Kordia antarctica: one gene and its partner. The protein of the gene in region 2 interacts with the protein of the main gene of each other region in a pairwise test. Links are inferred from orthologs where the notes say so. Each region holds a gene or a part of one and is shown on either strand. Other genes may lie near its edges. The genes, in order: IMCC3317_RS05810 and IMCC3317_RS13880.

Evidence for each region.
Region 1: the proteins of IMCC3317_RS13880 (region 2) and IMCC3317_RS05810 interact in binary tests that used the Escherichia coli proteins (3 or more experiments, as listed by UniProt). The link is inferred for Kordia antarctica from one-to-one orthologs.

Annotation. Positions count from the first base shown.
Region 1 is NZ_CP019288.1:1,432,794-1,435,944, forward strand. What follows is about bases 336-3,148. They hold IMCC3317_RS05810 (1,4-dihydroxy-2-naphthoyl-CoA synthase), read right to left. Parts: upstream 2,256-3,148; coding sequence 1,416-2,255; downstream 336-1,415. Other genes in these bases: IMCC3317_RS05805 (outer membrane beta-barrel protein), read right to left, coding at 593-1,198; IMCC3317_RS05815 (C1 family peptidase), read left to right, coding at 2,360-3,148. Outside these bases: IMCC3317_RS05800 (DUF695 domain-containing protein), read left to right, coding at 1-203; more of IMCC3317_RS05815, read left to right, coding at 3,149-3,151. UniProt on the Escherichia coli protein: Converts o-succinylbenzoyl-CoA (OSB-CoA) to 1,4-dihydroxy-2-naphthoyl-CoA (DHNA-CoA).
Region 2 is NZ_CP019288.1:3,343,225-3,346,486, forward strand. What follows is about bases 133-3,056. They hold IMCC3317_RS13880 (SDR family oxidoreductase), read right to left. Parts: upstream 2,131-3,056; coding sequence 1,135-2,130; downstream 133-1,134. Other genes in these bases: IMCC3317_RS13875 (nucleotide sugar dehydrogenase), read right to left, coding at 133-1,145; cysQ (3'(2'),5'-bisphosphate nucleotidase CysQ), read right to left, coding at 2,535-3,056. In the rest of the region: more of IMCC3317_RS13875, read right to left, coding at 1-132; more of cysQ, read right to left, coding at 3,057-3,262. UniProt on the Escherichia coli protein: Catalyzes the interconversion between ADP-D-glycero-beta-D-manno-heptose and ADP-L-glycero-beta-D-manno-heptose via an epimerization at carbon 6 of the heptose.

The DNA of each region.
Region 1 (3,151 bases), 1.9 Mb from region 2 along the record:
AAATTGAAAAGTTAGCATATACGGTTGAATCTAAAAAGAAAACGGAGAACGAGAAATTTCCACACGAAATCAAATTTTATAGAAACAATTCTACCACGTTGGAAAACGTAACCAAATTTACCACAGAACTCATTAAACTTGCTAAAGATCAGTATGGTTCGTATGAAGGTTGGGAAACGTATGTTGTGAAAAAGAAAGGTTAGATTTTTAGACGCGCATAGTATCGCTTCGCTCAATTTAAAAATTTAAAAATTCAATGATTCAAGGTTTTTTATCGACACTGTTTTTTGATTTTAAGAAATAATCTGTAAGTCAGCATGTTCTATTGTAAATAAGTTGATAGCTTTTAAATCATTTATCAAAAAGTTCGACTTTGGAAACTTTGCGCTTGGTATTTTGATAGGTGAATTATTCACACATTAAGTAAACTTTTAAACTGAAATTTTACTCGAATTGAGCTATTTTTTTAATTCAACATTTATAATTTATGATTTTCACCTAACGTCACTTCGAGTGAAATTCTGAAAGAATTTTGTATCGAGAAGTAATTTAAAATTCAACATTCATAATTTAACATTTACAATTTCAACTTTTAAAATCGCAATCCAACACCCATATTTACCGTATGAATATTTTCGTTATATCGATTCCCTGAAGTTTCTCCATCCAGCGAAAGCTTTATAAAATCGGCAGAAACTTCCACAAAAAATTTTTCTGTAAGATCATACGCTGCGCCAAAACCATAACTAATTCCACTTTGCGTATCTGTGTAACGATCGCCATTTGGTTGCGTCGTTGGATCCGGATTTCCTAAATTAAAACCAGTGCTTGCCACATTCAAAGAAGTCGTGAAAATGCTGTATCCTAAAGACAAATAAGGTTTTAGTTTTGGAAGACTTTCAATGTTAAATTCGCCAATGATTTCTGGTTTTAGCACAAATGCGCCACCATTTACATCATCTACAAAATTATAATTAAAATAATCTACCGAGAAACCAACTTTTGGAGAAATCAATTTTGTATCCGTAAATTGATATTTAAAATCTAATCCTACTAAACCATCATACGCAAAAACCATAAAATTATCGCCTGTAGATAACGGATAATGCAATCCAATTTCGAATTTACGCTCCGTATTATCTTGCGCTATTCCGAATTGGAAAGTTAGTAAAAGTGTGAAAATGATCAGCTTTTTCATGTTTTTGATTTGGTTTCTAGTTTCTAGTTTCTAGTTTCTAGCAAAATTAAAAAAATTGAAATCGTTCATCTAAATTAAGAAACAGATTGCTTCGTTTCACTCGCAATGACGAATCAATACATTTTTATATTTAAAATTCAGCATCTCGACTGCGCTCGATGTGACACATTTAATATTTATAATTTTCAAAAACTGAAAACCGAGAACTGAGAACTGATCACGGAATCCACTTTTTGTCAAAGTTTGGCTTGCGTTTTTCTAAGAATGCATCTCTACCTTCTTTGGCTTCTTCTGTCATATATGCTAAACGCGTTGCTTCTCCTGCAAATACTTGTTGTCCAACCATTCCGTCGTCAGTTAAATTCATTGCAAATTTCAACATTCTGATGGACATTGGCGATTTTGCTAAGATTTCTTGCGCCCATTCAAAAGCAGTATTTTCCAATTCGTCATGCGGAATTACGGCATTTACCATGCCCATTTCGTATGCTTCTTGCGCTGAGTAGTTTCTTCCCAAGAAAAAGATTTCTCTTGCTTTTTTCTGTCCAACCATTTTTGCCAAATACGCCGAACCATATCCTGCATCAAAACTTGTGACATCGGCATCCGTTTGTTTAAAAATGGCGTGTTCTTTACTTGCAAGTGTCAAATCGCACACAACATGCAAACTGTGTCCGCCACCAACTGCCCAACCAGGCACTACACAAATTACTGCTTTTGGCATGAAGCGAATTAAGCGTTGCACTTCTAAAATGTTTAATCTATGATATCCATCTTGTCCAACATATCCTTGATGTCCACGTGCTTTTTGATCGCCGCCACTACAAAAAGAATAAACTCCATCTTTGGATGATGGACCTTCCGCAGAAAGCAATACAACTCCGATATTCACATCTTCATGCGCATCTCTAAACGCATCCAACAATTCGCTTGTTGTATGTGGACGAAACGCGTTTCGAACATCTGGTCTGTTAAAAGCGATTCGAGCAACGCCATCTGCCTTTTTATACGTAATGTCTTCGTATTCTTTTACCGTTTTCCAGTCAGGTTTACTCATATTTTTTAGTATTTTGCGTAAAAATAAATCATTTTGCACAGTTTACAAGTGATTTTTGAGTCAAATTCTTGTCGTGCTATACACTTTAAACACCTTTATTTCTGATGAAAAAGATACTTTTATTTGCTTTGTTATGTTGTTTTTCAATTGTTGCTTTTGCACAAGATTATCAATTTAAAACTACCGTAGATTTAGAAGCTACGCCCGTAATTAGTCAAGGACGTACAGGAACTTGTTGGAGTTTTTCGGCTTCTTCTTTTTTAGAATCTGAAATTATCCGATTGACGGGAAAACAGATTGATATTTCTGAAATGTATAATGTACGAAATACGTATCCGAAGAAAGCTTGGAATTACGTGATGCGACAGGGAAAAGCACAATTTAGCGAAGGCGCATTGGCACATGATGTGATGAATGCCGTTAAGTCACACGGATTAGTTACAAGTGAAGCGTATTCTGGTTTGAAAGCTTTAGAAACAAATCATAATCATGCAGAAATGGAAGCGGTTTTAAAAGCCATGTTAGATGTGTATATTAAGAATCCTGGAAAGAAACTATCAACTAATTGGAAACCTGCTGTTGAAAGTGTGTTGGATGTTTATTTAGGTGAAAGTCCAAAATGGTTCAATTTTGAAGGAAGAAGATACACGCCTAAATCATTTCAAGAGATGACAAAGATTAATCCTGATGATTATGTGACAATTACTTCATTTACGCATCAACCGTATTATGAACAATTCATTTTAAATATTCCTGATAATTTTTCTAACGGAAGTTTTTATAATGTAACCTTAGACGAATTGGTCGCTGTAACAAGAAATGCTTTAAATACAGGTTATACTGTAGAATTGGATTGCGATGTTTCTGAAACTACATTTTCTGCAAAATATGCGGTT
Region 2 (3,262 bases):
GCCAAAATAATCGCTCTAGTGTCTTTTGAAATCGATGAAACTAGCTCAATATTGTATTCCTTTTTTACTTCGGAAGCATTTACGTTATCGTCAAATACCTCAACCTCAATTCCATATTCGTTGAGTTCATGCACAATGTCAATCACTCGTGTATTTCTAATGTCAGGACAATTCTCCTTAAAAGTGATTCCTAAAATGGTCACTTTTGCACCTTTGATTAGTTTTTCTTGTTTTATCATGAGTTTTACAACGCGTTCTGCGATATATTTCCCCATGTTATCATTTATTGTTCTTCCTGCCAAAATTACTTGCGGAATGTAGCCTACACTTTTTGCTTTGTACGTTAGGTAATACGGATCGACGCCAATGCAATGTCCGCCAACCAAACCTGGCGTAAATGGTAAAAAATTCCATTTTGTGCCTGCGGCTTCTAATACTTCATGCGTATCAATACCTAGTTTGCCAAATATTAATGCCAATTCGTTTACAAACGCAATGTTGATATCGCGCTGAGAATTTTCAATCACTTTTGCGGCTTCTGCTACTTTTATGGACGACGCTTTAAACGTTCCGACAGTAACAATACTTTTGTATAATTTGTCAATAGTTTCTGCAATTTCAGGCGTACTTCCCGAAGTGACTTTGACAATGTTGTTGACTCTGTGTTTTTTGTCGCCTGGGTTTATTCTTTCAGGAGAATATCCACAATAAAAATCTATATTAAATTTTAATTGACTTTTTTCTTCCAGAATTGGTACACAAACTTCTTCTGTACAACCTGGAAAAACGGTAGATTCATAGATTACAATGTCATCTTTTTTCAATACCGAACCGACTAAACGTGAAGCTGATTCTAGCGGGTTTAAATCTGGGAATTTTTGCGCTGTAATTGGTGTTGGAACCGTGATAATATATACGTTCGCTTTCGCGATTTCTTCCGCTTCGTTCGTATACTGCAAACTTGAAGCTTCTTGCAATTCTTCCGAAGTTACTTCAAGTGTGTGATCTTTTCCTTGCTGTAATTCTTGAATTCTGTTTTTATTGATGTCAAATCCAATGACTTGAAACCCTTTTTTACTGAATTCAACAGCCAAAGGCAATCCAACATATCCTAAACCTATTATGGAGATTACCTTATTTTTCATTTGCTACAGCTTGTTTTTTAAAAAAGTCATATGTAATTGCCAAACCTTCACGTATTTTATATGTAGGATTGTATTTTAAAAGTGTTTTTGCTTTTGTAATGTCTGCTAATGAATCTCTTACATCGCCAATTCGGTTTTCTCCATGAGAAGCTTCAACTGTACTTTGCGTAAGTTCTTTGATGTTATTCCACAAATCGTTTACACTGATCCGATCTCCAACTGCAACATTGAAAACTTCATGCTGATTGATTTCTGCAAATAACGATTTCATATTCGCTTGCACTACATTTTCGACAAAAGTAAAGTCTCTCGTTTGATTTCCATCACCGTTGATAGTTACTTTTGTATTATGTATTCCTGCATTGAAAAATAACGGAATTACTGCCGCATAAGCGCCTTTTACATTTTGTTTTGGTCCAAAAACGTTGAAATAACGCAATCCGACGGAATGAAAATTGAAGTGTTTTGAGATATTGTCAGCGTATAATTCGTTTACATATTTTGTAATTGCGTACGGAGATAATGGATTTCCGATAATTTCTTCTTGTTTTGGCAATGCTTTACTATCGCCATACGTACTTGAAGAAGCTGCATAAACCATTCGTTTAACGCCTGCATCACGTGAAGCTATTAATATGTTTAGAAAACCAGAAATGTTTACTGCATTTGTAGAAATTGGATCGTCAAATGATCGTGGAACAGAACCCAATGCCGCTTGGTGCAATACGTAGTCTATTCCGTTTACTGCTTTTTTGCAGGTTTCTACGTCTCTAATATCGCCAAGAATGAATTCGAAATTTGGGTTTGATTCAAATTCCGCTAAGTTGTGTTTAAAACCTGTTGCCAAATTGTCTAATACACGTACTTTTTTAGCCTTGTGTTTTAGCAAATATTCAACTAAATTAGAACCAATAAATCCTGCGCCTCCAGTGATTAGGAAACTGTGCTGTTCTAATTGCTCTTGATGATATGCTTTTTGGTACATGTTGCTATTATTGGCTGCAAAACTAGCCATAAATTTTAACACTAGGAAATAAATGAGTTTTATGGGGAAATACCCTTTTATTCAAGGGTAAAATCACCCTTTTTATTTAACGTGAGTTCGACATAAGTTTACTTAAGTAAAATTTTGAACATATTTTCATAATAAGTGCTAAGTATTTGATTTTTATTTTTTTATTTTCGTTTTCTTTGTGCGCACAAAGAAAAGAAACAAAAGAAAGTGCGCTTTTCCAGAGGTATTTTTAGTTTTTCTTTTTGGGAAAAACTAAAACCGCATGAATTTTTCTAAATTTTCTCCAAGGATTCGAAAATTCTTAACGAAAAATTCCTGCTATACTGCGGAAAAGACAAATAAATACTCTGAATTTTATATCGAACTCAGGTTATTTATGTTACTTTTCGAACAATAAACCACGGATTTAGTAGATTTTCCTTGTTGTATTTTAGCGGTTTCTGGGTTTCTAATGAATAGACCTCTACTCCGACAGCATTGCAAATGGCGTGTCCTGCCGCAGTGTCCCATTCCATTGTTGGAGCGTACCGCGGATAATACGAAGCTTTTCCTTCCGCCACCAAACAGAATTTTAAGGAACTTCCTGCTTTGATGAGTTCAACTTGTTTTTGTTCGCCTTCATGTTTTGCAATTAAGTCGAGTACTTGCTGGTTTGTGTATGAGCGACTTGACGTAATTGTAACAACATCACTTTCAGAAGCTGGAACTATTTCAACTGCATTTTCCAACATGTCAGTTGAAATGTTGTGTTCGGCTAACTCTATTTTAAACGCTTTTTGTTCCGAGACAACTGCATAATACAACGTTTTTTGTGCAGGAATATAGATAACGCCTAAGATTGGCTTTCCGTTTTCAATTAATGCAATGTTTACAGTAAATTCGCCATTTCGTTTTATGAATTCTTTGGTTCCGTCTAACGGATCTACAATCCAACATTGATTCCAGTTCTTCCGAATTTCGTAGGTTGCATGTTCGCCTTCTTCACTTAACACAGGAATATTAGTGCTTTCCAACGCTTCTTCAATAAACGCATTTGCTTTTTTATCTGCAATAGTTACAGGAGAATTATCAGCTTTCGTTTCTACTTCCACGATTTGATTTT